DNA from 4 places in the Rhizobium sp. 01N447_2 genome. Region 2 is predicted to be linked to each of the others. Evidence: predicted binding sites of a transcription regulator. Region 2 holds the regulator's gene; each other region holds the start of a gene.
The links. Region 2 encodes LexA, which represses DNA repair genes until DNA is damaged. Its sites were predicted from a motif close to TGTTCNNNNTGTGTTCNG; they were not measured.
Positions count from the first base shown of each region.

Region 1: dinB (DNA polymerase IV) is a predicted target of LexA. The motif match lies at 1,906-1,923, and genes of this name have one in related genera.
Region 3: AC1ECN_RS07820 (ImuA family protein) is a predicted target of LexA. The motif match lies at 1,648-1,665, and genes of this name have one in related genera.
Region 4: AC1ECN_RS01360 (2'-5' RNA ligase family protein) is a predicted target of LexA. The motif match lies at 6,136-6,153, and genes of this name have one in related genera.

Region 1 covers NZ_JBFTQY010000050.1:365-7,813, forward strand. Annotated here, with positions in the region: gene AC1ECN_RS26555 (YcxB family protein) at 1-509, opposite strand, end outside; gene AC1ECN_RS26560 (cold-shock protein) at 675-974, opposite strand; gene AC1ECN_RS26565 (CsbD family protein) at 1,375-1,578, shown strand; gene dinB (DNA polymerase IV) at 1,948-3,045, shown strand; gene AC1ECN_RS26575 (SDR family oxidoreductase) at 3,263-4,156, opposite strand; gene AC1ECN_RS26580 (plasmid stabilization protein) at 4,304-4,624, shown strand; gene AC1ECN_RS26585 (PPC domain-containing DNA-binding protein) at 4,638-5,081, shown strand; gene AC1ECN_RS26590 (PAS domain S-box protein) at 5,102-6,172, opposite strand; gene AC1ECN_RS26595 (VOC family protein) at 6,386-6,823, shown strand; gene AC1ECN_RS26600 (DUF3072 domain-containing protein) at 7,434-7,449, shown strand, end outside.
Region 2 covers NZ_JBFTQY010000107.1:251-7,699, reverse strand. Annotated here, with positions in the region: gene AC1ECN_RS35945 (ComEC/Rec2 family competence protein) at 1-1,821, shown strand, start outside; gene lexA (transcriptional repressor LexA) at 1,802-2,521, opposite strand; gene AC1ECN_RS35935 (VOC family protein) at 2,720-3,616, shown strand; gene kdsA (3-deoxy-8-phosphooctulonate synthase) at 3,613-4,458, shown strand; gene eno (phosphopyruvate hydratase) at 4,600-5,874, shown strand; gene AC1ECN_RS35920 (FtsB family cell division protein) at 6,012-6,332, shown strand; gene pdhA (pyruvate dehydrogenase (acetyl-transferring) E1 component subunit alpha) at 6,478-7,449, shown strand, end outside.
Region 3 covers NZ_JBFTQY010000009.1:139,746-147,194, reverse strand. Annotated here, with positions in the region: gene AC1ECN_RS07835 (HpcH/HpaI aldolase/citrate lyase family protein) at 1-805, shown strand, start outside; gene AC1ECN_RS07830 (DUF1737 domain-containing protein) at 805-1,011, shown strand; gene AC1ECN_RS07825 (metallopeptidase family protein) at 1,086-1,523, opposite strand; gene AC1ECN_RS07820 (ImuA family protein) at 1,685-2,629, shown strand; gene AC1ECN_RS07815 (Y-family DNA polymerase) at 2,541-4,085, shown strand; gene AC1ECN_RS07810 (error-prone DNA polymerase) at 4,082-7,449, shown strand, end outside.
Region 4 covers NZ_JBFTQY010000002.1:2,989-10,437, forward strand. Annotated here, with positions in the region: gene AC1ECN_RS01325 (NAD(P)H-dependent oxidoreductase) at 1-414, shown strand, start outside; gene AC1ECN_RS01330 (aminopeptidase) at 660-1,913, opposite strand; gene AC1ECN_RS01335 (glutathione S-transferase family protein) at 2,045-2,728, opposite strand; gene AC1ECN_RS01340 (MarR family winged helix-turn-helix transcriptional regulator) at 2,812-3,255, shown strand; gene ybaK (Cys-tRNA(Pro) deacylase) at 3,332-3,805, opposite strand; gene AC1ECN_RS01350 (ArsC family reductase) at 3,838-4,188, opposite strand; gene AC1ECN_RS01355 (succinylglutamate desuccinylase/aspartoacylase family protein) at 4,309-5,370, opposite strand; gene AC1ECN_RS01360 (2'-5' RNA ligase family protein) at 5,462-6,061, opposite strand; gene AC1ECN_RS01365 (methylated-DNA--[protein]-cysteine S-methyltransferase) at 6,344-6,907, shown strand; gene AC1ECN_RS01370 (SDR family oxidoreductase) at 7,020-7,449, opposite strand, start outside.

The DNA of each region.
Region 1 (7,449 bases), on a different contig from region 2:
GCGTCGTTGAAGCTTTCTTCGGTCTCGAAGCCGCGCCTTGGCAAGATGAAGGCTTCCCGCTTGGAGATCGGCAGCATCAGGTAGCTTTTCTCCCGAATGACGCGCTTTACAGTCGTCCAGGGCACTGTCGAATCCGCAACGCTGGACGTCACTCGCACGGCATCGTCGCTCAAGGTCATGGTAATGGTTGCGTTGGCTGATGCAATTTGCCGGTAATATAGAAACGATGCCCCCCAGGCTAGCCAATGGGTGGCTAGCGACAACAGCCCGACCAAGCCGATACATCCGAAAACCCAGAGCCAGGAACCGCTTTCGACCACAACGCTGACCATCATCACCGGATTGTATAGATCCGTGTAAAAAACCAGAAGGCACCAGACGGAAAAGAGCCAAAGGACCACTGTAACTATGCTGCGTTGCCAGGGACGGCGTGTGAGCGCCCGGGCCATTGCAGCATAGTCCCATGCAGTAAGCGTATAAGTGATCTTAAATCGAGGGTCGGTGTGCATTTGGATACTCAGCTGGGAACGGAACTCTCCGGAGCACGATCACCGATAAATTATCGGCGCCGCTCGAACAACTGGAATTGGTCGACTAAAGGTTAAGCGATGCGAGCCGGCTGTTGGATGAACGTTGGAGCGGCTATCAGGCGCCCATGGGCTCGGTCAAAATCGCTATTGCCGTCGAAGGCCCCATTCCTTCTCAAATTCCGTCTCGAAGTTTGAACTCACTCCATCGTATCCAAGCTCCGGCCGACGCGCCTTTGGCTTGGAAACGATCGATAGACCTTCGGCAAAGATCTTTCCGTTGCGCGAGCCAATAGAGTACTGAAGCGCGGTACCGCTTTCCAATGTAGGAAGACTGGCTTCCTCAACCTTTGAAATATGCAGGAAAACATCGGCGGTGCCGTCATCAGGCGAGATGAAACCGAATCCCTTGGCTGCACTGAACCATTTCACCTTGCCGCTGGGCATATATGACCTCTCTCCTTTGGTCGCGGCATTTTGCAGTTGCCATTCATAAACGCAAGAGACCGACGTCAGGCTCGCCGGCGAAACGGTCAGAACTGGAAGTTGGTCACGCTTCAACGAGAGGACAAGCCATAGATGACGCCAAGGACGATCACTTTGAGCTCGTCATAGGGGATGCTCCGCCTGCAACAAAACGGGTAGCGGGACTTGCGGTGAAGCGGATGGGGCGAGCAGTCGGTTTCATCTTTGTCCTGGCCTTGGCGCACGCCCGTAGGTATTCCTCAAGATATCCGAAGATCCGCGTCCTGATCGCGGTGGAAACCAGACTGCTTCGCGTGGTTTTGCGGAACAGACGGCCGTGCAACAACGTTTATTCCGCACCACCAATATCGGAGGAGCAGACATGGATTGGAACCGCGTAGAAGGCAACTGGAAACAGGTAAAGGGCAAGGTCAAGGAGCAGTGGGGCAAACTCACTGACGATGATCTCGACGTGATTGCCGGCAAGCGCGATCAGCTCGAAGGCAAAATCCAGGAGCGTTACGGCTACGAGAAGGATCGCGCCACCAAGGACATCGATGACTGGTACGGTCGCCAAACTTGGTAAGGGTTCAACAAATCACCGAGCCGCAGGATTGAACCTGCGGCTCTTTCGTGTGCGCTGTACTGTGCAAGAACGAGAAGATGGGGCCCTACCTCAAAGGTCGCTCCGCGACCCTATCTCCGTCCCCACGATCATGTGCCGCGATCGAAGCTGCGCCCAAGCGCGGGCTAATCAGTTCGTTACCGACTGTCGTGGCAAAAGGGTGTGACGCGCCTAGCAGATACAGCCCCGCGAAACGAATCAGCGGCCGCGGTTTTCCTCCTGCACCGTGATCTCGTCCCGCAAGCGAAACGAAGCGGACGAGATTGGATTCGTTGATGGAAGCTGATATGTTCTTTTTTTGTTCCCGATAGCCACCCTTGACACTTTGCCATGAACGTCATGATCCAGACACCGATCCGAAAAATCATCCATGTCGACATGGACGCTTTTTACGCGTCGGTGGAGCAGCGCGACAACCCCGAGCTTCGTGGCAAACCACTCGCCGTTGGCGGATCCGCCGCGCGCGGGGTCGTCGCGGCCGCCAGCTATGAGGCCCGCAAATTCGGTGTCCATTCTGCCATGCCGTCGATCACGGCGGCCCGCAAATGCCCGGACCTGATCTTCGTGCCGCCGCGATTCGACATCTACAAGGCAGTATCGCAGCAGATCCGGGAAATTTTTGCGCAATACACGCCGCTGATCGAGCCGCTGTCACTCGACGAAGCCTATCTCGACGTCACAGAGAACCTGAAAGGTATGGAGATCGCCACCGAGATTGCCCTGGAGATCAGAGCGAAGATCAAGGAGGCGACCGGGCTTAACGCCTCGGCCGGTATTTCCTACAACAAGTTCCTTGCCAAGATGGCGAGCGATCTAAACAAGCCGAACGGCCAAGCAGTAATCACACCGAGGAACGGCCCCGGCTTTGTCGAGGCGCTGCCTGTGAAGAAATTCCACGGTGTCGGACCGGCGACTGCCGAACGGATGAAGAAACATGGGATCGAGACAGGGGCCGACCTGAAATCGAAGTCACTGCAGTTCCTGACCGAGCATTTCGGAAAATCCGGTCCTTATTTTTACGGTATAGCCCGCGGTGTCGACCTACGGCAGGTCCGCCCCGACCGGATCCGGAAATCCGTCGGCGCCGAAGACACCTTCGTTCAGGACATCGACGACCTCGAGCGGGCAAGGACCGAGTTGACGCCGCTTGCGGAAAAGGTCTGGAGGCACTGTGCGGCCAACGGTATCAGCGGCAAGACGGTTACTCTCAAGGTGAAATATTCGGATTTCACCCGGGCGACCCGCAGTCGGACAAGCGCCCAGCCATGTTCTGACGTCTCAGATGTCCTGGAATCCGCAGATGCGTTGCTGACCACGGTCTACCCGTTCAAGCTGCCGGTCCGGCTTCTCGGCGTCACTCTGTCGTCTCTCACCAATGACCCAAGCGCGGATGACGAGGAACAACCACAGCTCGGTTTCGATTTGTAATGTCGAATAGGCTGGAGAAAACAACAAGCAGTTTAGACATCCCGCGTTCACGTCATAGGTTGCAGCTGACGATCCTGGGCCAGGCGATCAAGGAGAAACTGCAATAAGTGTCGACAAGCCGCTATTAAAAGCGGTGTTCGCCTCCCGGATTGCGTCGGTAAACACGTGTGGGTTTCCTGCGGCAGATTGCGGCCGACATCCTGTGAGGTCGATCCGCTCAGGCGACGCCCTTGCCGCCGGTGACACCATATACCTCGCCGTTAATGAAGCTTGCTTCTGGCGACGCAAGCAGGACGAACACGGGAGCCAGCTCGACCGGCTGACCGGGTCGGCCGAAGTCGCTGTCCTTGCCGAAGTTCTTCACTTTCTCGTCCGGCTGGCCGCCACTCGGCTGGAGAACCGTCCAGACGGGTCCCGGCGCGACGACATTGGCGCGAATGCCGCGCTCGATCAGCTGCTTGGCGAGGGCCTTCGTATAAGCAACGATACCGGCCTTGGTCGTGGCGTAGTCGAGGAGGAGCGGCGACGGCTGATAAGCCTGAATTGAGGCTGTGGTGATCACAGCAGATCCGGCCGGCATATGGGGCACGGCGGCCTGTGCGATCCAATGAAGCGCATAGAGATTGGTCTTCATCGTCTTGTCGAAGTCCTCCGTCGACAACTCCTCGATCTTCTCGCGGTACTGCTGGCGGCCAGCATTGATCACGAGGATATCGAGACCGCCGAGGCCGGAGAGAGCTTTCTCGACTAGCTCGCGGCACCATGCTTCGTCCTTGATGTCGCCTGGGAGCGCGACGGCCTTGCGTCCCTCCGCTTCGATAAGGCTCATCACTTCTTTTGCATCCGCCTCTTCTTCCGGAAGATAGGCGATGGCGACGTCGGCGCCCTCGCGAGCGAAAGCGATGGCTGCAGCACGGCCAATGCCGGAATCGCCGCCGGTGACGAGTGCCTTGCGGCCGGTGAGCTTTCCCGACCCGCGATAACTCTCCTCGCCGTGATCCGGCGTGGGATCCATCTTGCGCGCGAGGCCAGGCGCCTGTTGCGGCTGGTCTGGAAAAGGCGGTGCGGGATAAAGCTTGCGGGGATCGTTCAGGAAGGTTTTGTCGCTCATTGTGACACCTACTAATTTTGCGAATTGGATGCGAAATGACTGTCTGCGAACGCCCGTTTCGTCCCATTGTTCCCGTAGCGTCACCGGACCCGGAACAAACTTTCTGTCTTACCGTTCGTCCTGATTATCAACGACGGAGGAAATGACATGCCCCGCGGTGACAAGTCCAAGTACACTGACAAACAGGAACGCAAGGCAGACCACATCGCCGAAAGCTACGAAGACCGTGGCCTGTCCGAGAACGAAGCCGAGCGCCGAGCCTGGGCAACCGTCAACAAGGATGATGGCGGCGGCAAGAAGGCCGGCGGTTCCGGACAGGGCAAGCATACCGGTCATCCCGCAGCCCACAAAGGCGGCGAGAAAGGTGGCAAGGCGGCAGCGTCGCGATCGGCCGCAGACCGGTCGGCTTCGGCAAAGAAGGCGGCAGCGACGCGAAAGCGGAACGCCGCGCACAGCGCCCATCATTGATCGGTCGTGTTCCGTGACGGAGCAGCAACGCTACATCCCAACACCTGACGGATTCCTGATGGTCTTAAGGCAGGGAGACGATGTGCTTGCCTGCCTCGGAGCGCTGATGGTCGACGAAGATATACCTTCGGCGATGCTTTCTGGTTTCGGATTCGCAGGTCATATCACCTTCGGCTTCTTCGATTTCGAAGCCGGCGAATTCAAACCGAAGAGCTACGAGAACCTTGAAGTGACCAATTTGACGGGCTCGCTTGCCTGGAAGGATGGAAAGCCGCTGCCGCATCTGCATGCAGCCGCAGGTAACTCTTCGTTTGCAGCGGTCGGCGGTCACCTGTTGGCGTTAGAGGTCGGGCGCGGTTCGATGGAGATCCACGTGAGAACCCTATCAGACCGCCTGGAACGGGCGACCGACGCGTCGATTGGCGCCAACGTCCTGCAACTCGGTCCGGCCGGTTAAGGCGCGGCTGGCTCGCTGCCTTAATCGCTGATAGCGCCGATTGGGACGGACAGTCGGATCGCGAGTCCGTTCGGCATCCACTCGCGCGAGATATCGACCCCGAGGCCCTTTCCGACGATCTGCTCGAGCCGGCTTCCAAAACCGATCGAATGTGTCTCCGGCGGCTCGTGCCGCGGACCGTTGCTTTCGAGCCAGACGATTTCCACGATGTTGCCGTTCTTCGTCACTGCGATATCCAGCTTCCCCTCTTCCACAGACAGAGCGCCATATTTCGCGGCATTGGTTGCAAACTCATGGAACAGCAGCGCTAAATCTGTGATCTTGTTGCCGCTAACGTCGATGTCATCTCCGGTCAGCTGCCAACGATTGGCACCGTCGCGCTCATACGGAGCGAGGATATTGGACAGAAGCCGGAACAGGGTGGTCTGCGGTGCGCCGGTCGCCTCACCGTTCGGGCTTGGCAATGTCATCTCATGCGCCAGGGACAGAGCGACCAATCTGTCCTGCATCCCGGCCGCCAGCTCGGCAGTCGTCTTTGCCGTCCTTGCTGCAAGGGTGATGATGCTGCCAGTGATAGCGAACAGGTTTTTCACCCGGTGATGCATTTCTCGAAGCAAAAGTTCCTGGTGCTCGGCGGCTCGCTTGCGCTCCGAGATGTCGCGGGCAATCTTCGATGCACCGATGATCATTCCGTTGCCATCCCGAATAGGCGAGATGGTGAGGGAGATATCAATCAGGCTACCGTCCTTGCGTCGTCGTATGGTCTCGAAGTGATCGACGCGCTCGCCGGCCTGGATGCGGGCGAGAATGGCCGGTTCCTCGTCGAGGCGATCGGGTGGAATGACGATCGTGATCGGCTTGCCGACAGCCTCGTCCGCCGCATAGCCGAAAAGGCGCTCGGCGCCTTTATTCCAGGTTGTGATGATGCCGTTGAGAGTCTTGCTGACAATGGCGTCGTCGGAAGACTCGACGATCGCCGCAAGAAACGCTGCAGCAATATGTCCCGCCTGCACAGCGTCTATGTCAGACCCTGGCTGTAGCACAGGGTACTTCGCCTGCCCCTCGCGCTCTTGGTCATTGGAAATAGACATCTGCCCCCCGTCAATCAATGCATTTTTGGACGCCAAACGGTCAAGCCACCTGGCGCAGCGCCGACGATATTCGGCAAACACCAGCAATAAAAGCCCGAAAGCTGATGAGGGTGACGCCATCCGAAATTTTTCTTAAAGATTTCGATAGCGATGTCGGGATCGATGGTTCAACCACGTCCTCGAAGGATCGGACCGAAAATCGGAGGAGGCGGAATGGCGCTCAAGCGGATGGACAACATCGGGATTGTCGTTGAAGACCTTGGCGTGGCGATAGGCTTTTTCCAAGAGCTGGGCCTCGAACTCGAAGGCCGCGCGACGATCGAGGGCGAATGGGCCGGTCGTGTTACTGGTCTGGGCGATCAGCACGTGGAGATCGCCATGATGCGCACGCCGGACGGGCACAGCCGGCTGGAGCTTTCACGCTTCCTCAGACCTGAAATCGTTGCGGATCATCGGAACGCTCCGGTGAATGCGCTTGGTTATCTGCGAGCCATGTTTACAGTCGATGACGTCGAGGAGACCGTTGAGAGACTGCGCGCGCACGGCGCCCAGCTTGTCGGCGATGTCGTCCGATATGAGGACGCCTACAAGCTTTGCTACATCCGCGGACCCGAGGGTCTTCTCATCGGCCTTGCCGAGGAGCTCGGGTAAGCAGAGAAATTCGCCTTGGGCCTATCCGCGTGATGGTGTGAAGCGACCTGACCAAATGGCTGGCCGATAAGGGACTCCTAGACCCCGAAGGTCGGGAACAGGTCTTCGAGCTCATAGAACGACGCGGAATGTTCCACGGTCGGTTGAAGCCGCCCTTTAAAAATCGCGACCCTTTGTCCTGGGTTGCGCGATGCGACGGATTTCCGGAAACGAAGTCGATCTGCTCCTCCAGCTCCAGACGAAGCCCCTCGGGTAGCATGATCGTCTCAACTCGCGACGAGCCCTGCTTCAGTTCGGTGGCGTGTCGTACGGCGCGATCGAAAGAGACCCGGCGGTTAAAGCCGGGTCGGTCGAAGGAAAGTTTCCGCATCTCCAGGGACAGGAAGATCGATATCGAACCGCGAAACAACTTTCCACCGGGTCGTTGGCAAATAAACGGCCTGTGCCATTTTTGTTGCTTCAATCACATCATCCGGCGGGGGAAAGTCCTTTCCGAGCGTAGTGCGCCAAGGAGGGCTCGGTTGCGCTCCGGAAATCCCATCGGGCTCGCCTTCCGGTTCCGGAACTTGACGAGAGCCAGAACGTTCAGGGAACAAGAGAGGAGTTCTCCATGACCAACAACCCGA
Region 2 (7,449 bases):
GATATCATCACCGGCAGGGCGCGGCTGACGCCGCCGGCAGGCCCGGCACTTCCTGAGCTCAACGACTTCTCCTTCGGTGCCTATTTCGATGGCATCGGCGCCAACGGCTTCTTCTACGGGGCGCCGGAGAAGGTCGACTTGCAGGCAGGTCCGCAGGCCGCAAGATCGACGTGGGAAGCACTGCTCGAAGGGCTCTACCGGCTGCGCAGCGGCATTGGCGACCGCATAAGGTCGATCCTACCCGGCGACACCGGCGCTTTCGCCGCTGCTCTCGTGACGGACGAGCGGCGTGCCATCTCGAATGAAACGACGGAGGCGCTGCGCCAGTCCGGCCTGGCTCATATCATCGCCATCTCGGGCCTCAACATGGCGCTGTCGGCCGGCATCTTCTTCGTCGGTTTCCGGATGCTGCTCAGCCTCTTTCCCGGCGTCGCCCAGGCCTATCCGACCAAGAAGATCGCCGCCGCCGGCGCGCTGCTTGCCGTCACGGCCTATTTCCTGATCTCGGGCTTTGCGGTCTCCGCCGAACGCGCCTTCATCATGATGGCCATCATGTTGATTGCGGTCTTCTTCGACCGGCCGTCGATCAGCCTGCGCAACGTCGCGCTCTCCGCGCTTGTCATCATCGCCATTTCACCGTCCGAGGTCTTGGGTCCGAGCTTCCAGATGTCCTTTGCCGCGACGTTGGCGTTGGTATCGGGTTATCAGCTGTGGAAGGACCGGGGCATCCGCGAAAACGCCTTCCTGAAGCTGCCGGTGTTTCGGCCCATCGTTACGGTTGCGGGCTTCTTCGGCGGCGTCTTCCTGACCTCGCTGATCGGTGGGTTTTCCACCGCGCTGTTTTCGATCGAGCATTTTCATCGCTTMACCGCCTACGGCCTGCCGGCAAACCTCGCGACGATGCCGATCATCTCCTTCATCATCATGCCGGCCGGCCTGCTGGCGATGCTGCTCATGCCTTTCGGTCTGGACGTTTTGCCCTGGAAGGTCGTCGGATTCGGCCTCGATCTGGTGATCGCGGTCGCAAAGACCGTGTCCGGCTGGGGGGGCAATATCGACGTCGGCCGCTTGCCCGCCTGGTATTTCGCGGTCGCCGTCGCCGGCTTTCTGCTGTTGACGCTGCTCCGCACCCGGCTGCGCCATATCGGCACATCAATCATCGCGGTCGCAACACTCATCCTGTTGCTTCTGCCAGTTCCCCGGCCGCCGGATCTGGTAATTTCGGAGGATGGTGGTCTCGTCGCGGTCGTCGAGACGGCGGCCATGGCTTCCAACCGCGAAAGACCGCCGGATTTCATCTTCGACCAGTGGCAGAGAGCGCTGGTCCTGCCGACGCATCACCCGCCGAAGATGCTGGAGGGGCCTGCTATCCCGCCGGAGGGAGAAGACCGCCGCGTCAGGCTTTCCCGCGATCAGCAGAACGAAGCAAGGTCGGCGATGCGGGCGGCTGCAACGAGCGCTGACGCAAACCGCTTTTCTTGCGTCAAGAAGGCCTGGTGCACATCAAGGCTTGGCAATGGTCGCGTGGTTGCTGTCATCGACAATGCCGCCTATCTCGGTCCGGCCTGCGATGCGGCCGATATCGTCGTGACGTCGGTGCGCCTGCGCTTCAACAGCTGCCGCTCAGGTGCGACGCTCTTCACCGGTGAGACGCTGCGCAGGACCGGTTCCGTCGAATTACGCTTCGCCGATGCCGGCCTGGACGTCACAGCCGCATTCGATGATCTGTCGCGGCCATGGATGCGCCATCGCGCCTATGACTGGCGCAGCAACAGTTTTGCCGAATCCGGCCCGCCCAGTGTCAGTGATAGCGGCGAATGAGACCGACGAGTTTGCCTTGCACCTTGACGCGGTCCGGCCCGAAGATTCGGGTCTCGTAAGCCGGGTTGGCGGCTTCGAGCGCGATCGAGGCGCCCTTGCGGCGGAAGCGTTTGAGTGTTGCTTCCTCGTCGTCGACGAGAGCCACGACGATGTCACCGGGACTTGCGGTGCTGCCGTTGCGGATGATCACCGTGTCACCGTCGAAGATGCCGGCGTCGATCATCGAATCGCCCTTGACCTCCAGCGCATAATGTTCACCGGAACCGAGCATGTCGGCCGGAACGACTATGTCGTGGGTGTTGTTCTGGATCGCCGAGATCGGAACACCGGCAGCGATTCGGCCCATGACCGGCACGGAGACCGAGTTGCCGTTGTCGGCGACGGGCTTTGCGGCAGCGGGGGCGGCGACCGGCTGGGGCTTACCGAGGCTGCCCTCGATGACGCTCGGCGAAAAGCCGCGCCGGGGCTGGATACTAGGGCTATAGGCCTCCGGAAGCTTGATGACCTCAAGCGCARGGGCGCGGTTCGGTAGGCGGCGAATGAAGCCACGTTCCTCGAGCGCCGTGATCAGCCTGTGAATCCCGGACTTCGAGGCGAGGTCCAGCGCATCCTTCATTTCGTCGAAAGACGGCGGAACGCCGGATTCTTTCATGCGCTCGTGAATGAAAAGGAGAAGCTCCTGTTGTTTGCGCGTGAGCATCGACGTTGTGACCTCGTGATTGAAACAAATCCAGAACAGACACTATATGTTCCATATGTGTTCCGCAAGTAGCTAAATTTCCGTAAAACTTCGCGCCAACTCGTCGAGATTTTTATTTTCATTCGCCGGATTGGGACACAAGTCTTGCATTGAGGGTGGCGCTGTCGCACATCTCTTGCCGTTTTGAGGAGGATTATGATGAACACGCATTCCGGCAAACCGCATCCGCTGGATCATGTCGTGCTGCCCGTCGTCAATATTGATGTGGCGCGCGAAAGGCTCGGCAAGCTCGGCTTCACCGTTGCCGCCGATGCGCGCCATCCCTTCGGAACGGAGAATGCCTGCGTCTTTTTTGCCGACAAGACCTATCTGGAGCCGCTCGGGATTGCGAGCGCCGAGGAGAGCGAGGCTTCGGCGCGGCAAGGCAATGTCTTCACCGCCCGCAACCGTGCCTTCCYCTTCCGCTGCGGCGAGGAAGGGCTTTCGGGGCTGGCTTTCGGCAGTGAGGATGCCAGCCTCGATCATCAGAACTTCGTCGGCGACGGATCGAGCGCTGGCGAAGTGCTGCAGTTCACCCGGCCGATGACGATGCCGGACGGTGCGCAGACGATTGCCGGCTTCAAACTGGCTTTCGCCGGCGACCTGCGCGCGCCTGACCTCTTTCTCTTCACCGTCGAGCGCGTCAATCCGCTACCGGCCGACCGCGGCGCGCTGGAGACGCATGCCAATGGCGTCATCGGCATAACCGAGATAGCGCTTTGCGCACCCGCCGCCGCTGCCTTTGCTGCCTTCGTCGGCCTTGCCGTGGCGCAAGCGGCAGTCGAGAAAACGAGTTTTGGCGTCAATATCGCAGCGTCGAACGCGAAAATCAGCCTGATGACGCCGGAAGGGCTGGAAGCCTATTTTGACATCGCCGTCTCATCCGGCGATCGCGGCCTGCGCGGCAGGGCAATCCTCTTTGCCGTCGCCGATCTTGCCGTGACAGAAGCGCATTTGGCTGCTAACGGGGTGACATACACGCGCAAGAACAATCGCATTGTGGTGAAGCCTGCGCCCGGGCAGGGCGCGCTCTTCGCCTTCGAGGAAACACGATGAGCACTGATACGAATTCCGAAGTCAGGATCGGCGAGGACCAAGGCCAGGTCAGCTTTTCCAATACCGGCCGCCTGTCGCTGATTGCCGGCCCCTGCCAGATGGAGAGCCGCGATCACGCCTTCATGGTTGCCGGCACGCTGAAAGAGCTTTGCGGCAAGCTCGGCATCGGCCTCGTTTACAAGAGCTCCTTCGACAAGGCGAACCGCACCTCGCTCTCGGCTGAACGCGGTATCGGGATCGAAAAGGGCATGGAGGTCTTTGCCGACCTGAAAAAGGAATTCGGCTTTCCTGTCCTGACCGACGTTCATACCGCAGAGCAATGCGCGGAGGTGGCAAGGGTCGTCGACGTCCTGCAGATCCCGGCGTTCCTTTGCCGCCAGACCGACCTTCTCATCGCCGCCGCCAAGACCGGCCGCGTCGTCAATGTCAAGAAGGGCCAGTTTCTCGCTCCCTGGGATATGAAGAACGTCCTGAAGAAGCTCAATGCCAGCGGCAATCCGAACGTGCTGCTGTGTGAGCGCGGCGCCTCCTTCGGCTACAATACGCTGGTCTCCGACATGCGCTCGCTGCCGATCATGGCGGCGATGGGCGCCCCTGTTATCTTCGATGCGACCCATTCTGTGGCGCAGCCGGGCGGGCAGGGCGATTCTTCCGGCGGTCAGCGGGAATTCGTGGAAACGCTGGCGCGCGCAGCGGTGGCTGTCGGTATCGCCGGGGTCTTCATCGAAACCCATCAGGACCCCGACAATGCACCTTCCGACGGCCCCAACATGGTCTATCTCAAGGACATGCCGCGGCTGCTTGAAAAGCTGCTCGCCTTCGATGCGGTCGCCAAGGCTTGACGTTCAACAGCCTGACATGATCGTGCTATAGGCGAGATCCGAACACGGTTCGAAGGCTGGAAATTGCAGCATTGTAATTTGCACGCCTTCGACTAAGACAGTTTTCGAACCGACTTATCACCCACCGAGCAGGAAGAACCCATGACTGCAATCACCGATATCATCGCCCGCGAGATTCTCGATAGCCGTGGCAACCCCACCGTCGAAGTCGATGTCTATCTCGAAGATGGCAGCATGGGCCGCGCGGCCGTTCCCTCGGGCGCCTCGACGGGCGCGCATGAGGCGGTCGAACTGCGCGACGGCGGCAAGCGCTACCTCGGCAAGGGCGTCCAAAAGGCGGTCGACGCCGCCAACACCGAGATCTTCGACGCGATCGGCGGCATTGACGCCGAAAACCAGATCCAGATCGACAACATCATGATCGAGCTGGACGGCACGCCGAACAAGTCGCGCCTCGGCGCCAACGCCATCCTCGGCGTCTCGCTCGCCGTTGCCAAGGCTGCCGCCCAGGCTTCCGGCCTGCCGCTCTACCGTTATGTCGGCGGCGCTTCCGCCAGCCTGCTGCCGGTGCCGATGATGAACATCATCAACGGCGGCGCCCATGCCGACAACCCGATCGATTTCCAGGAGTTCATGATCCTGCCGGTCGGCGCCGATACGATCGCCGAAGCCGTGCGCATGGGTTCGGAAGTCTTCCATACGCTGCGCAAGGAACTTGCCGCACAGGGCCACAACACCAATGTCGGCGACGAAGGCGGTTTCGCACCGGGCCTGAAGAGCGCGCCGGAAGCTCTCGACTTCATCATGAAGTCGGTCGAGAAAGCCGGCTACAAGCCGGGCGAGGACATCTACCTCGGCCTCGATTGCGCCTCGACGGAATTCTTCAAGGACGGCAAATACGTTCTCGAAGGGGAAGGCCGCACGCTGGAACCGGGCGCCATGGCCGAATATCTGGCCGAGCTCGCCGCCAAGTATCCGATCATCTCGATCGAGGACGGCATGGCCGAAGACGATTGGGACGGCTGGAAGACGCTGACCGACCTGGCCGGCAAGAAGACCCAGCTCGTCGGCGACGATCTCTTCGTCACCAACTCCGCCCGTCTTCGCGACGGCATCCGCATGGGTGTTGCCAACTCGATCCTCGTCAAGGTCAACCAGATCGGCTCGCTGACGGAAACGCTCGATGCCGTCAACACGGCGCACAAGGCGGCCTATACTGCCGTCATGTCCCACCGCTCCGGCGAGACCGAAGATTCGACCATCGCCGATCTCGCGGTCGCCACCAACTGCGGCCAGATCAAGACCGGCTCGCTGTCGCGCTCCGACCGTCTTGCCAAGTACAACCAGCTGATCCGCATCGAGGAAGGCCTCGGCCCGCAGGCCCAGTATGCCGGCCGCTCGATCATTCGCGGCTGATCGGATCTGATTTCCAATGGCTTGACCCGCGCCTTCCCGGCGCGGGTTTTTTATTGCGCGGTTTTTAGAGTCAACGAACGGTTAATCTCTGCGCGCTAGATTGAACCAATTGGTAATGCGTTCAAGAGCATGCGTGTATGTGGACAAAGCATCATAAGAAGAGAAAGATCGGCCGCTTCGTCATTCCGGCCATGACGGTCGCCTTCCTCTCCTATTTCGGTTATCATTGCATTCATGGCGATTACGGCCTGCGCGCGACGGAGGCGTTCGAGCATCAGCGTGTCGCGCGCGACAAAGAGCTTGCGATCTTGAAGGCGAAGCGCGAACATCTGGAAAATCAGGTCGCGCTCCTGAGTGATGGCTCGCTCGACAAGGATATGCTGGACGAAAAAGCGCGCTATCAGCTCAATATGTCGCGCGCCGACGAGATCGTCGTATTCAATCACTATTCCAATTAACTTGAAATTGGTTAATTGTTATTTCTGTAGATTTATCAATAATTTAGTGCCGAATACGAGCCATGCAATTATGGCATTGCTGTGGTCATATTTCTTCCCTATGGTACGCGCCACCAAGAAACGACAAACCCATAGGGAGGGTTGAATGGCGCCGCGAAAGACCGCGACCGTTTCCAGCCGCAAAACTGCAGCAAAACCGGCAGCCAAAGCATCGAATGGAGGCCCAGTAGCCGACTTCGATCGCAATGAAGAGCTGAAGGCCTATCGCGAGATGCTGCTGATCCGCCGCTTCGAGGAGAAGGCCGGTCAGCTTTACGGCATGGGCTTCATCGGCGGTTTCTGTCACCTCTACATCGGTCAGGAAGCTGTCGTCGTCGGCATGCAGATGGCGCAGAAGGAAGGCGACCAAGTCATCACCGCCTATCGCGACCACGGCCATATGCTGGCAACCGGCATGGAAGCGCGTGGCGTCATGGCGGAACTGACCGGGCGCCGCAGCGGCTATTCCCACGGCAAGGGCGGCTCGATGCACATGTTCTCGAAAGAGAAGCATTTCTACGGCGGTCACGGCATCGTCGGCGCCCAGGTCTCGCTCGGAACGGGTCTTGCCTTCGCAAACCGCTACCGCGGCAATGACAATGTCTCCATCGCCTATTTCGGCGACGGCGCTGCCAACCAGGGCCAGGTCTACGAGAGCTTCAACATGGCTGCTCTCTGGAAGCTGCCGATCGTCTATATCGTCGAGAACAACCGTTACGCCATGGGCACCTCGACCGCCCGCGCCACCGCGCAGTCAAACTATTCGCTTCGCGGATCCGGCTTCGGCATCCCCGGCATTCAAGTCGATGGCATGGACGTCCGCGCCGTCAAGGCGGCGGCAGACGAGGCGCTCGAGCATTGCCGTTCCGGCAAAGGCCCGATCATTCTCGAAATGCTGACCTATCGTTATCGCGGTCACTCGATGTCCGACCCGGCGAAGTATCGCTCAAAGGACGAAGTGCAGAAGATGCGCTCCGAGCACGACCCGATCGAACAGGTCAAGGCTCGCCTTGTCGAAAAGGGCTGGGCTTCCGAAGACGATCTGAAGGCGATCGACAAGGATGTCCGCGACATCGTC
Region 3 (7,449 bases), on a different contig from region 2:
GATCTTCGATCTCGAGGATTCGGTGGCGCCGGAAAGAAAGGCGGAAGCGCGGGAAAATCTGAGGAATTTCTTTTCGGCTCGGCCGCTGGAAGGCAAGGAACGGATCATCCGCATCAATGATCTGTCGACCGATTTCGGTCTGGCGGACATGGAACTGGTAATCGCGCTCGATCCCGACGCCGTGCTGCTGCCGAAGGTCGACGAACCGCAGGATGTCATGGCGCTCAGTGACCTTCTCTCCGAGGCCGATGCACCGGAAGATCTGCGCATCTGGGCGATGATCGAGACGCCGCGCGGCATCCTGAATGCGGCTGTTATCGCCGAAGCCGGGCGCACACCGGGCTCGCGGCTCGATTGCCTCGTCGTCGGGCTCAACGACCTGCGCAAGGAAACCGGCGTGCTGCCGCAACCGGGGAGGAGCTATCTCGTGCCGTGGCTGATGCAGGTCGTCCTTGCGGTCAGCGCCTACGGGCTCGATGCGATCGACAGCGTCTTCAACGATTTCAGGGACGAACAGGGTTTTGATGCCGAATGCCGGCAGGGCCGGGCCATGGGCTTTGCCGGCAAGATGCTGATCCATCCGGCGCAGATCGAGCCCGCCAACCGCCATTTCGGCCCGGATCCGGCAGCGATTGCGGAAGCGGAGGCGATCATATCAGCCTTTGCCGATCCTGCCTCCGATGGGCTGAACGTCATCAATGCAGGCGGGCGGATGGTCGAGCGGCTGCATCTTGTCCAGGCGGAAAGTCTGGTCCATAAAGCGCACTTGATCGCAGCCCGCGCTGCAGCACGAAAGACGATGTGATGAAACTCTACCGCTTCCTGACCGGTCCCGACGATGCTTCCTTCTGCCACAAGGTCACTGCCGCCCTCAACAAGGGCTGGGCGCTTGAGGGCTCGCCGACCTATGCCTTCAATGCCGCAACCGGCGCGATGCAGTGCGGCCAGGCCGTCGTCAAGCATGTCGAAGGCAAGGATTACGATCCTGAGATGAAGCTCTCCGAGCAGTGAGGCTCAGCGCATAACCCCGAAAATCGCAATCGATTTTCGGAAAGGATTATGCGTGATTGAAAGTAATGGAGCGTCTAGCGTTCGGCAGCTTCCTCGGCGCTTGCCTCGATCCGCTCCATGTCATCGTCGCTCAGTCCGAAATGGTGGCCGATCTCGTGGATCAGGACGTGGGTGATGATATCGCCGAGCGTCTCGTCGTTCTCGGCCCAGTAATCGAGGATGGGGCGGCGGTAGAGGCGGATGCGGTTCGGCATCTCGCCGGTTTCCAGCGTGAAACGTTCGGAAATGCCCCTGCCCTCGAAAAGGCCGAGCAGATCGAAAGGGGTTTCCAGCGCCATGTCCTCGAAAACGTCGTCATCGGGAAAATCTTCGATCTCGATCGTGAGGTTGGTCGTCAGCTGGCGAAATTCATCCGGCAGATGGCTATAGGCCTCCATGGCCAGCGACTCGAAGGTGCTGATCGTCGGCGCATGGCGGTCCCGCCAATCATCGCTCTGGTCTATGCGGGCCATGAATATTCCTTCCTTTGCGGGCCCATATAGAACCTTTATCGCCGATTTTCGAGTGCGGAATCAAAGGCAGGAATAAATTCATAGAAAATGGCCGTTGACTCTTCATTAGCTCTCTGGAATCTATAAGAACATAACAGGAACAAGACGAATTGGAGAACGCCATGGCGCAGCACGCCCTGGCGCGCGAGCGGCTTTTTGCGCTCCGCGAAACCATCGCCAGACTGGAGGGAAAGCTCGCGCCGGCGCTTGTCGCGGCGGAGCGGGAAGCCCTGGCGGCAGGAGGTAAGACACCCCGGAGACGCATTTTGCCGCCCTTGGCGTTTGGGGTGGAGTTTCTCGACAGCGCGCTGGAAGGCGGGTTGCGGCTCGATGCGATCACCGAATTCCGCTCGGCTCTGTCTCGCGATGCAGGTGCGGCAAGCGGGCTGGCGATGGCTGTTGCCGCGCGGCTGCAGAAACAGGAAGCGGATGCCGGCAGGCTTCTGCCGTTGCTCTGGATTGGCGATGCCGTCGGCACGCTGGAGGCCGGTCGTCCCTATGCACCCGGGCTTCGGGATTTCGGGTTGAGCCCGGAGCGGTTTCTCCATGCCGCGCCGCGCAAGCTGGACGAGGCGCTCTGGCTGGCGGAGGTGGCGGTGGAAAGCGCTGCCTTCTCGGCCGTCATCTTCGAAGTGCGGGGCAATCCCGCCCATTTCGGCCTGACCGAAAGCCGCAGGCTCAGTCTCAGGGCGCATGCTGCCCGCCGTCCGCTCTTCCTTGTCCGCCAGGCGGGAGCAGAGGAGGCAAGCAGTGCGGCCTTCCGCCTGCATGTCGAACCGGCCCCGTCCGGTCTGCGGCCGTTGCCGGATGGATCGAAACTTTCCGGCAGCATCGGCAATCCGATTTTCCGTCTCACACTGGAGAAGAGCCGCAATCCGGCCCCGCTCTCCTTTCTTCTGGAGTGGAACCCCCATGAACGCGAATTTCTCCCTATCGCCGAACCAAACCTCGTTCGTCCTCCAGGCGAACAGTCAGCGCATTCTGGCGCTCAGCTTCCCGCATCTGGCAACGGACCGCATCGCCCGCAAGCGATGGGGGCTCTCCTGGCGTTCGAAAGGGCGTCCTGAGACGCCGCCTATCGTCTGTTCCGGCAAGCTCAACAATGCCATGCGGCTGACGGCACTGGACGAGTTGGCCGAAAGGCTGGGGTTGAGGAAGGAGCTGGGCGTTGCCGAAGCGCGCGCTATGTACCCCATGCTCGAGGTGGCGGAAGAGGATCTGGTGGCCGACCGCCGGTTGCTGGAGGCAATTGCCGACTGGTGCGACCGCTATACGCCGCTGGTGGCGTTCGACGGCAAGGACGGTCTGTTTCTCGACATTAGCGGCTGCGCCCATCTCTTCGGTGGTGAAAAGGCGCTTCTCAAGGATGTGCTGTCGCGGCTTTTCCATATGGGATTCGATGCCCGCGGCGCGGTCTCATCGTCATCAGGCCTTTCCTGGGCCGCGTCCCGCTTCGGGCAAGGTGGCGTGATCGGGGACGAGGAGGCGGAACATGTGCTGATGTCCTTGCCGGTTGCAGCCTTGCGGCTGGAAGGACAAACCGTCGCTGCCCTGAAGAAGCTCGGTCTGAAATATATCGGCGACGTCATCGATGCGCCGCGAGCGCCGCTGACCCGCCGGTTCGGCCCGGAGCTGCTTCTGCGTCTCGACCAGGCGCTGGGACGTGAAGAGGAGCCGGTCTCGCCCCGGCGTCCTGTTGCCAGCCTCTCGGCCGAAAGCCGGCTGATCGAGCCCATCGGCACGGAAGAGCAGATCCTTGCCGTCACCAGGCAGGTCGCCATGTCGCTGCAGCCGTCGCTGGAGGCGCGGGGGGCTGGCGGGCGGGTGTTCGAACTGGTCCTGTTCCGCGTCGACGGCAGGGTCTTTCATATCTCCGTCGGCGCTTCGCAGCCGCTTCGCGAACCAAAGTTCATCGCCGGGCTTTTTTCCGAGCGATTGCAGGCGGTCTATGACGATCTCGATGCCGGCTATGGTTTCGAGATCCTGCGGTTGAATGTGTTGCGGCACGATCCCTTCAACGAGGCGCAGGGTGATTTCGAGGGTGACCGGCAGGGAGAGATCTCGCTTTCGGCCTTCGTCGACCGGGTCTCGGCCCGACTTGGTGCGGATTGCCTGCAAAGCTTTCAGCTTCGCGAGAGCCATGTTCCGGAACGCGCCGTCATCACGGTTCCTGTGATGGAGAGCCTTCCCAGGCGGAAGGCGGAGCAGGACATCCAACTTCCTTTCCGCGAAGAGCGCCCGCTGCGGCTCTTTGCAACGCCGGAGCCCGTCGAGACCATACTTGCCGAAGTGCCCGATGGTCCGCCGCAGATCTTCCGCTGGCGGCGCATGCAGCATCAGGTGGCAAGAAGCGAAGGGCCGGAACGGATTGCCATGGAATGGTGGATCGATGGGAATGACGCCGAGGCGCGTGACTATTTCCGCATCGAGGACGAGACCGGACATCGCTTCTGGATCTATCGTCGCGGCTTCTATGGTCGGGAACTCGATCCGCGCTGGTTCATGCATGGTGTCTTTGCATGAGAACCGCACCCGCATTTTGCGAGATCGGCACGAGGACGAATTTCTCGTTTCTCGAAGGCGCCTCCAGCCCGGAAGAGATGGTCGTGCAGGCCGCTTCGCTGAAGCTCGGCGGCCTCGGCATTGCGGACCGGAATTCGGTTGCCGGCGTGGTGCGGGCACATGCGCAGGCGGAGCAGCTTGAGGAGAGATACAAAAACAGGGATGCGATTTTAGCCGAAGCGAAGAAGAAGGGAAAAACGGAGGTCATTCTCGATCCTATCCGGGTTCAGCCCGGCGCTCGTCTCGTCTTTTGCGATGGAACGCCTGATGTCCTTGCCTATCCGCGCAACCGGCGCGGCTGGGCAAATCTCTGCCGTCTTCTCAGCGCCGGTAATCTGAAAAAAGAGGCGGTCAAGGGGACCTGCATACTGACGGAAGCGGAGCTCGTGGAATGGGGGGACGAGATGATGCTTGCCCTCGTTCCCGATCGCACCCTTGTCGATCATCAGGCGGGTCAGTCGACGCTGGAAGATTATCTGGAACGGTTTCGCAGACGCTTCCGCAAGGCTTTTTTTATGGCGCTGGCGCCAGCCTATGATGGCCGCGACAGGCAGGTCTTTGCGGTGTTTTCCATGCTTGCTGCCCGAAATCGCGTGCCGTTGATTGCGACCAACCAACCACTTTACCATCATCCCGAACGCCGGCCGCTTTCGGATGTCGTGATCGCGATCCGGGAGCATGTGCAGATAGCGCAAGCCGGATTCCTGCTGGCGCCGAATGCCGAACGTTATCTCAAGGATTCACGTGAAATGGTCCGGATCTTCCGGGACTATCCTGGTGCGATCGAAAATGCGCAGGTATTTTTCGACAGCTTGACCTTTTCGCTGAAGGAACTGGAGCACAATTATCCGCCAGAAAACGATCCCGGCGAAACGCCGCAGGAGACACTCGAAAGGCTGACGAAAGCGGGAGCCGCAAGACGCTATCCCGAGGGTATCCCGCCCAAGGTGGCGCAACAGATCGATTATGAGTTGAAACTCATCGGAGATAAGAAATATGCTTCTTATTTCCTGACGGTGCACAGGATCATCCAGCACGCCCGCTATGAACTCAAGGTCTTGTGCCAGGGGCGCGGATCGGCGGCAAATTCGGTCATCTGCTATTGTCTCGAGATAACGGAAGTCGATCCTCAAAAGAGCACGCTTCTCTTCGACCGCTTTATTTCGATGGATCGCGACGAACCGCCGGATATCGATGTCGATTTCGAACATGACCGGCGCGAAGAGGTCATCCAGTTCATCTATAAAAGATACGGCATAGAACATGCTGGGCTGACGGCGGGGGTGACGACCTATCGTACGCGCTCGGCGGGCCGCGAGGTTTCCAAGGCCTTTGGGCTGTCGGAGGATGTCCAGTCGGCGATCAGCAGCCTCGTCTGGGGCTGGTCGGAGGATAATCTCTCGGAGCGGGACGCGAAGGCGGCGGGTCTCGACATCAAGGATCCGGTGACGCAGAACGTGCTGAAATATGCGTCCGAGCTCCTCGGCTTCCCACGCCATCTCACCCAACATGTCGGCGGTTTCGTCATCACGCGGGACAGGCTCGACGAGGTGGTGCCGATCATGAAGACGGCGATGCCGGATCGCTACATGATCGAGTGGGACAAGGACGACCTCGACAACGTCAAGATCCTCAAAGTGGATGTGCTGGCGCTCGGCATGCTGACCTGCCTGCGGAAGGCCTTCTCGCTGCTTGAATTGCATTACGACGTGAAGAAGACGCTCGCAGACCTCGGCCACAAGGAGCATGGGGGTGAGGGCGAGCCGGTATACGAGATGATGGGCCGGGCCGATACGCTCGGCGTCTTCCAGATCGAAAGCCGGGCGCAGATGAGCATGCTGCCACGTCTTAAGCCGAAGGTGTTCTACGATCTCGTCATCGAGGTGGCGATTGTGCGGCCAGGTCCGATCCAGGGCGACATGGTGCATCCCTATCTGAAACGCCGGGAGCAGCGGGCCAAGAACATTCCGATCAAATATCCGAGCAAGGAGCTGGAAACGGTTCTGGAAAGAACCCTCGGCGTGCCCTTGTTCCAGGAACAGGCCATGCAGATCGCCATTACCGCCGCAGGCTTCAAACCGGCGGAAGCCGACAAGCTTCGCAGAGCGATGGCGACATTCAAGAGAACGGGTACGATCGGTAACTTCGAAAAGCGGTTCATCGAGGGAATGGTCTCAAAAGACTATGATCCGGAGTTCGCGAAGCAATGCTTCAACCAGATCAAAGGCTTCGGTGAATATGGTTTTCCGGAAAGCCATGCCGCCTCCTTTGCGCTGCTCGTCTATGCCTCCTCATGGCTCAAGGCCTATTATCCCGACGTCTTCTGCGCGGCGATGCTGAATTCCCAACCGATGGGCTTTTATGCGCCGGCGCAGCTGGTGCGGGATGCACGCGAGCACGGGGTAAAGATCCTGCCGGTCGATATCAATGAATCGAACTGGGATTGCGGTCTGGAGGAGGATGCCTTCGATCGGAATGCCATCGATTTTCGGCATCATGAGATGCGCGAGATCATCAAGACCCGCCATGCGGTGCGGCTCGGCTTCCGGCAGATTAAGGGCCTTTCGACAGACGATATGGAACGGCTCGTCGACAATCGAGGTGAAGGCTATAGTTCGGTGCGCGATCTCTGGCTGCGGTCCGGTCTGCAGAAATCCATCATCGAGCGACTGGCGGATGCCGATGCGTTCCAGTCCCTCAAACTGTCACGACGCGACGCGCTCTGGGCGGTGCGCGCGCTGGATGTGAAGAGCGCGGCCGAGGAGCTGCCGCTTTTCGAGCAGGTCCGTCATGTCGACCTCCAGATCGAGCCTGTAGCGAAGCTGCCGGAAATGCTGCCGGGAGAGCAGGTCATCGAGGATTATCGTTATCTCTCACTGTCGCTGAAGGCGCACCCCGTCTCCTTCCTGCGTGAGGAATTGCGCAAGGCTGGCGTGACGCGCAATGTCGATCTGTTGAAGGTCGTGAACGGAAAGAGGGTGACGATCGCGGGCCTCGTGCTGGTGCGCCAGCGACCGGGTTCGGCCAAAGGTGTGATTTTCATGACGCTGGAAGACGAGACCGGCGTGGCCAATGCGATTGTCTGGTCGAAAATGTTCGACAAATATCGCTCGGTCGTGATGGGCGCCCGGCTGGTGAAAATTCGCGGCAGGCTGCAAAGCCAGAGTGGAGTGATCCATACCGTCGTCGAGCATATCGAGGACATGACGCCGGCGCTCGGTATCCTGCAACGCGAGGCCCGGCGTTTCGGCGTCTGCGAGCGATCGGACGAGGTGCTGAGGCCGGGTGTCGATCAGCGGCAGAAAAAACTCGCAAATGCGCAGGA
Region 4 (7,449 bases), on a different contig from region 2:
TACGATACCTCAGCCGTTGCCGATATCGTCGCCCGCCTGAAGGCTGCCGATGGCCTCATTCTCGTCTTTCCGCAATGGTGGTTCAATTTCCCCGCCATCCTCAAGGGCTTCTTCGACCGTGTCTTCGCCCCCGGCGTTGCCTTCAGCCATGATGCTGCCGCCGGCCGTATCGTGCCGCAATTGACCCATATCAGGCTGTTCTATGCGCTGACGACGACAGGCTCGCCCTGGTGGCTGGTGCGTCTCTATATGGGCGATCCGGTGCGCCGGCTCTTGAAGCGCGGCATCGCCGCCTTCTGCTCGAAGGGATTGAATTTCCGCATGCTCAGCCTGCACGACATGGACCGGGCCACCGATGCAAAGCGCAGGGCGCATCTCGATCGCGTGCGCAAGCTGCTATCGGCGATCCGCTAAAGCAATTCCAGCAAAAGTGTGCAGCGGGTTTGCGTTCAACAGAGCATGCTGCCGGGCTGCGCGATTTTGTTCTGAGGCGTGATCCACATCGCCTCGAAGGATCACCTGAGGCACGCGCACGCGCCAGCCTCATCCTGGAGGCGCCCCGCGGGGGTCTCGAAGAACGGGGCTGGCCGCCGCGCCGCTTCCAGCAATGGCCATGGTGCTTTTCGGCAGTTGGCTCAGTCAGCGCACGAGGATGCTGCTCAGGCCCATTCGCCCTGCCGCATCACCGGAACCCGCGAGCCATCCGGCTTGATGCCGTCGATATCGACCTTGTCAGAGCCGATCATCCAGTCGATATGGATCAGGCTGGAATTGCCGCCCTGCGCCTTGATCTGCTCCTGGCTCAGTGTCGCGCCATCGAGGAAACATTTGGAATAGCACTGGCCGAGCGCGATGTGGCAGGAGGCGTTTTCGTCGAACAGCGTGTTGTAGAACAGGATGCCGCTGGCCGAGATCGGCGAGGAATGCGGCACGAGCGCCACCTCGCCGAGCCGGCGCGCGCCCTCATCGGTATCGAGCACCTTGTTCAAGACCTCTTCGCCGCGCGAGGCCTTGGCCTCGACGATGCGCCCGCCTTCGAAGCGCACCTGGATATTGTCGATCAGCGTGCCCTGGTGCGAAAGCGGCTTGGTGCTCGAAACATGGCCTTCGACGCGCATCGCATGCGGCGTGGTGAACACTTCCTCGGTCGGAATATTCGGATTGCAGGTGATGCCGTTCTTGGCGGTGGACGCGCCGCCATGCCATTCATGCCCGTCGGCGAGGCCGATCGTCAGGTCGGTGCCCGGTCCCTGGAAATGCAGCGAGGCGAAGCGCTCGTCGTTTAACCAGGCGGAGCGCTTGGCAAGATTGGCATTGTGCTCGGCCCAGGCGGCGACGGGATCGCTGACATCGACGCGCGAGGCGGCAAAGATCGCCTTGGCGAGCTTGGCGATGGCGATCGGTTCCGGATCGTCGGGGAAGACCACCTTGGCCCAGGACGGGTTGGGATAGGAGACGATGTTCCAGTTGATGTCGAAATTCGAGATCTTCTCCAGCGCCGGCTTATAGGCGGTGGAGTTGGCGCGATTGGCGCGGCCGACCTTGCCGGCATCCTGCTCGGACAGCAGCATCGGATTGTCGCCGGCGATCGCAAGACGGGCCGCCCCATTGGCATAGGCCTTGGCCATGCCCTCGTAGAGCCAGCCGGAGGCGCGGTCGAAGCTCTCGTCGCTGCCATATTGATAGCGCGCCAGCGTCGTTTCCTCGTCGGAATAGAAGGCGCTCACCAGCCCGGCGCCGGCTTTATAAGCGTGCTTGGTGATTAGGCGAACGAGCGGCAGCGCCACGACAGGCGACGTGATCACCAGATCTTGACCCTTCTGCAGCTGCAGCCCGACCTTGACGGCAACTTCCGCAAGCTTTTCCAGCTTGACGGGATCAACGGTGTTCTGGCTCTGGGGCATGAAAGTCATGGTTCAACCTGCCTTCTGTCATCGACGGTGGGAGGCTGGAAGACTTAGACCCGTTTGCGGCGAAAATGAAGCGCTCCACTGCCGAATTGAAGCGGCCGGATTAGATGTCCGGCCGGCTGGGTGGGCGGGCTTTAAGCGGCGGCAGGCAGCCTGAGCAGGATCGAGTTATGTTTTTCGAGGAATTCCATCAGCCGCTGCGGGTAGTCTTCGCCAACGGCGGCCTTGACGCTTGCCCGCTCGGAGAGAGCCTTGCGCCAGCGCGTCACTCGCTCAAGCCCTTCGAAGATGTCGCTGTCGCCGAGCGTGTCGAAGAGATCGAAATACCGAAAGACCGGTGCAAAGACAGCGTCGACGAGGCTGAAGTCGTTGCCGGCGAAATACGGCCCATCCGTTAGCACGTTCTCGACAGTCGCGAACTTGGAGATAAGCGACTTGCGCTTGGCCTCGAGTTGCGCGGCATCCTGCGCCGTCTCGTAACCCCAGAGATCGGAAAGCACGGATGAGCCGAATTCCATCCAGCCGCGATGGCGGGCACGCGTCAGCGCGTCTTTCGGATGCAGCGCGACGCCCGGCTGCGTTTCCTCCAGATATTCGCAGATGACGCTGCTTTCGAACAGCACGGCCTGGCTGCCGTCTTCCTCCTCGATCCGCAGCAGCGGCACCTTGCCGAGCGGCGAGATCTGCAGGAACCAGTCGGGCTTGTCGGCAAGATCGATGTTGATGCGCTCGAAGGGCACGCCCTTTTCGAGCAGCGCGATCGCGGCGCGCTGCACATAGGGGCAGAGATGATGGCTGACGAGGGTAAGCTTGCTCATGGGGGTCTCCTTGGCAAGGATGATAGATGTAGGTGCATCTAATAGCGCTTGCGGCGAAATTCAAGATAGATGTAACTGCATTTATGTCTGAAAAACCGTCGAATCCGAGCGAAGCGGTCACCTCTGCCTGGACGAGCATCATGCGCGCCCGAGAGCGGTTGCTCGGCGCCATCGAAGCCGACCTGAAAATGGCCGGCATGCCGCCGCTTGCCTGGTATGACGTGCTGTGGGAATTGGCGCGCTCGCAAGACGGCAAGCTGCGCCCCTACGAGATCGAGGAGCGGACGTTGCTGGCGCAGTATAATCTTTCCCGCCTGCTCGACCGGCTGGAACGGGAGGGCCTGGTCCGGCGCGAGGTCTTCGCCGAGGATGGACGTGGCCGCTGGGTGGTGCTGTCAGATGCCGGCCGAAAGCTTCGCGAGCGCATGTGGATCGTCTATGCCAAATCGATCGACACTCATATCGGCTGCAAGCTTGCCGAAAACGAGGCGAAGGCGATCGCCGGCCTGCTCGACCGCTTTCTCTGAATCCTGTTCTCAATTGAAGAGTGAGAGCATGATGTCGTCGGAAAAACCGCTCAGACTTTTCGGCATCATGCTCTGATTAGGCAATCAGCGGCGCGGCGACAGCCTTCAGCGCCTTCAACGCATCCTTCGGATCGAGCCGCACCTGCAGCCCGCGCTGCCCGCCATTGATATAGACGAGCGGTTCGCCAAGCGCGGCCTCCTCGATCGCCGTCGGCACGGTCTTCTTCTGGCCGAAAGGGCTGATGCCGCCGACATGATAGCCCGTCAGCCGTTCGGCATCGGCAGGCTTCATCATGTTGGCCGATTTGCCGTGAAAGGCGCTGGCGAGCTTCTTCATGCTGACCTCGCGATCCGACGGCACGACGACGCAGACCGGTTTGCCGTCCACCTCCGCCATCAGCGTCTTCAGCACGCGATGCGGCGCTTCGCCCAGCGCTTCTGCCGCCTGCAGCCCGACGCGCTCGGCATTGGGGTCGTAGTCATAGGTATAGACCGTGAAGGCGATGCCCGCCTGCGAAAGAACCTGTGTCGCGCGCGTGGTCTTGGACATCTCTTTCCCTCGTGAATTCACTCGGCCGCCTGTCAGCCGCCGAAGGTACCGGCGTAAATCTCCGGCTTGAAGCCGATCAGCAATTTCCCCTTTGCCTCCAGCACCGGCCGCTTGATCATCGACGGTTGGTCGAGCATCAGCGCGATCGCTTTCTCCCGGGTGAGGTTCTCGCGCTCCGCATCGGGCAATTTGCGGAAGGTGGTGCCGGCGCGGTTGAGCACGGTGTCGAGGCCGGCCTGGTCGATCCAGGCTTCGAGATGGGTGCGGTCGATACCGAGCGCCTTGTAATCATGAAACTCATAGGCGACGCCGTGTTCTTCCAGCCAGTTGCGGGCCTTCTTCATCGTGTCGCAATTCTTGATGCCATAGATGGTGATGGCCATGCCCGATCGATCTCCCTGTGATGGCGCGAGATAACATGCACGAAGGCCGGCGCAAACGCCGTGCGACGTTTTATCCCCCGAGCGCGTCGACCATCGAGGCAGACAAAGCCGGCCTGTGGCTCAATTCTCCAGCGTGCCGGCCTTGCGCGAAGCCTTGCTGGGTTCGTCGCAGGCGATCTTCATCAGGTCGCCGCGCCGTCGCACCAGCCGGTCGGATGTTCGCGTCAGGATCAGCCCATCCTGCGGTGCGGTGAGCTCGATGCTGCCGCCCGGCTGTCCTGGCCGGGTGATGATCGTCGCGAGAAGGTCGCCTTCCGCAATCCTCTCGCCGATATTGCGATGAAAAAGCACGGCTCCGCCTTCCGGAGCGCGGATGATCTCGACATTGTCGAGCGGCACGGCCGGACCGGAAAACGCCGTTGCCGCCGGCTTTTCGTCACTGACGATCCCCCGTGCCGCGAGGAAACGCCAGAGCCCGTCGGCGTCCTTTTTCGCCAATACCGGATCGACGTCGCGCTTGCCGCGCAGCTCGACGGTGACGGAGAGTCTGCCGGGCAGCTCGAATAGGCGTTCGCCGGGAACGCCATATTTCCACGCAAAGCCGACGGCCTCCTCGAAGGCCGAGCTTTCGCCATCCGAAAGCAGCACGGCCTCCATGTCGAGTGAAGCGGCGAGATCGGCCGCCTCCGGCCAGAAGGCCTCGTCGATATAGGCATATTGCAGCGATTCATCGTCGCAATGCAGGTCGAGCACGAGATCCGCCCCGAGCGCCAAATGCAGCAGCTGCCGCTTCAATCTGTCGGTAGCCGGGTAATCATCGAGGTCTTTGATCAGCGTCGGGCGATCGGCCAGGGAGATCAGCGGAAAGTCCCGGTTGAAATTGGTGCGCGAACCCAAGTCGAAACGGCCCTGCAATTCGCCGAAATGCGATTGCGCCGCACCGATCGGATTGGCCTGCGGCACGATGGTGATGTCGCCCGCGATCTCTCCCTGGTTTTCTGCCTGCCGCAGCCTTTCGCAAAGGAAATGCAGCAGCACCGTTCCAGGCAGCTCGCCGGCATGCAGTGCCGCCTGGATATAGGTCTTCGGCGCCTTCGGATCGCCGCCCTTAAAGCGCAGCACCGGCAGCCGCCACTCCGTTCCCGATGTATCGCCGGGGATGATGATCTCTGAAACGTCCATGCTGATTTCGCTTCCCGTGTGCAACACCTGAACGAGCTTTATGCGCAGAAGCTGGGCAAGCGCAAGCCGCGGCCAAGGGCGTCAGCCTGCCTTAACCGAGCAGTGGCCAGCGATCGATAATCCGATGTTCGGTTTTTCCGACAACACTGTGGATGAGCAGGAATTCGGACGCCGTCCATGAAACGGGTGTGTCGAGGGTCGTCGGCGGCATGGCTTTGCGGTCGTAGAGCAGCGTCATATGTGGCGTGAAATCGCGGCTGATATTGTGCCGCAATCCGGCATTGTGCATGCCGACGCCCAGTTGGACATGCACCCGGGTGAGCGGTTTCCGTCCGCCCTCGCCGCAAAGCACAAGCGCTCGCGCCTGCGGGAATCGCATGATCCGGTCAAAGGTCATTGCGATCGGCGCACTCTCGACCGTGGCGCCGGCCTGCCGTGCCGCGAAGACCACATCCTCCGGCAGCTTCGGATAGTCGCCGACCCAGATGATCGACACATGCAATGTCGTCAGGCGCGGGATGCCGCAAAGGGAGAAGGCTCGACGATAGTCATCGGCGATTGCGGCCGCCTGCTGCTCGATGGCATCAGGAGGGCAGAGCGCAAAGAAAAGTCGGTGTCCGTTGACGTAGCTTTCGTTTCGCCGTCCGCGACCATTTTTGTCGTCTCCGAAGTCGAGGGGCATCTGGTTCATAGAATTTCAGGTCGTCATGACCCGCCTCGTCGTTTTCAAAACGCGACGAAGATACTCTGCAAGGAAGCAACAGCAAGAACAAAAAGAGAACATAATTTCCCGACATGCTCGGGGTCACACTTGTCCGGACCGTCGCTCAAGACCGGGTGAAGTGGATAGTCGGTCGACAATGCAGGGGCGCACCACAATATTTCCTGGAAGCCCGGCGCGCGCAAGAAACGGGTTGAAACAGCGGCCGTCCCATACGATTTTGAGGGTCATTGAAAACGCGGAGGCTGTGTCATGGCTGAGACCATACACCACTATCTCATCTTCGAAACCGCGGGTGGTTTCTGCGGCATCGCCTGGAGCGATGCCGGCATCACCCGCTTCCAACTGCCGACCAAGTCAGCGGAAGCGACCGAACGGCTGCTGCTGCGCCGCCTGCCGGATGCCGAACCCGGCGCGCCGACGCCTGCAGTGCTCGAGACGGTCGCCGCCGTGAAGCGCTACTTCCGGGGCGAGGAAACGGATTTTTCCGGCGTCGAACTCGATCTTGCCGGCCAGGATGCCTTCTTCCGGGATATTTATGCGGCGGCAAGGCGTGTCGGCTGGGGTCGCACCACCACTTACGGCGCGCTGGCCAAGGAGCTGGGCGTCGGGCCGGAAGCCGCCCGCGACGTCGGCCAGGCAATGGCGAAGAACCCTGTCGCTTTGATCATCCCCTGCCACCGGGTGCTTGCGGCCGGCGGCAAGATCGGCGGCTTCTCCGCGCCCGGCGGTTCGTCATCGAAGGCCCGGATGCTGGAGCTCGAAGGCGTCAACCTCGCCCCGCCGCTGCCCGCCCAGCAGTCGCTGGGGTTTTAGGCGGCGGAGGCTTTTTTCGTTTTCCGCAATTCCCGGCAAAATCGCTTCGCGCTTTGCCTGGCAAAACCGCTCAACACTTTTGCTGGAATTGCTTTGGCAGGGTCTCAGCCGATCAATGCGGGCTGGCTGTCGGCCGGATGATGATCTCGCTGACATCGACGTCGTCAGGCTGGCTGATGGCGTAGAGGATCGAATTGGCGATGGCCTCGGGGCTGATGGTGATCGCTCTGAAAGCCTTCATGGCGTCCCGCGCGGTCGGATCGGTGATCGTCTCGGCCAGTTCCGATGTCGTCGTGCCGGGAGAGATGACGGTCACCCGGATACGATCGGTCTCCTGCCGCAATCCGTCCGAGATCGCCCGCACCGCGAATTTCGTCGCGCAATAGACGGCCGCCGTCGGCGAGACGCTGTGGCCGCCGATCGAAGACAGGTTGATGATCTGCCCTGATCCCTGCGCCTTCATGATCGGAAGCGCCGCCGCGATGCCATAGAGAACGCCTTTGATGTTGACGTCGACCATCCGGTCCCACTCCTCGACCTTG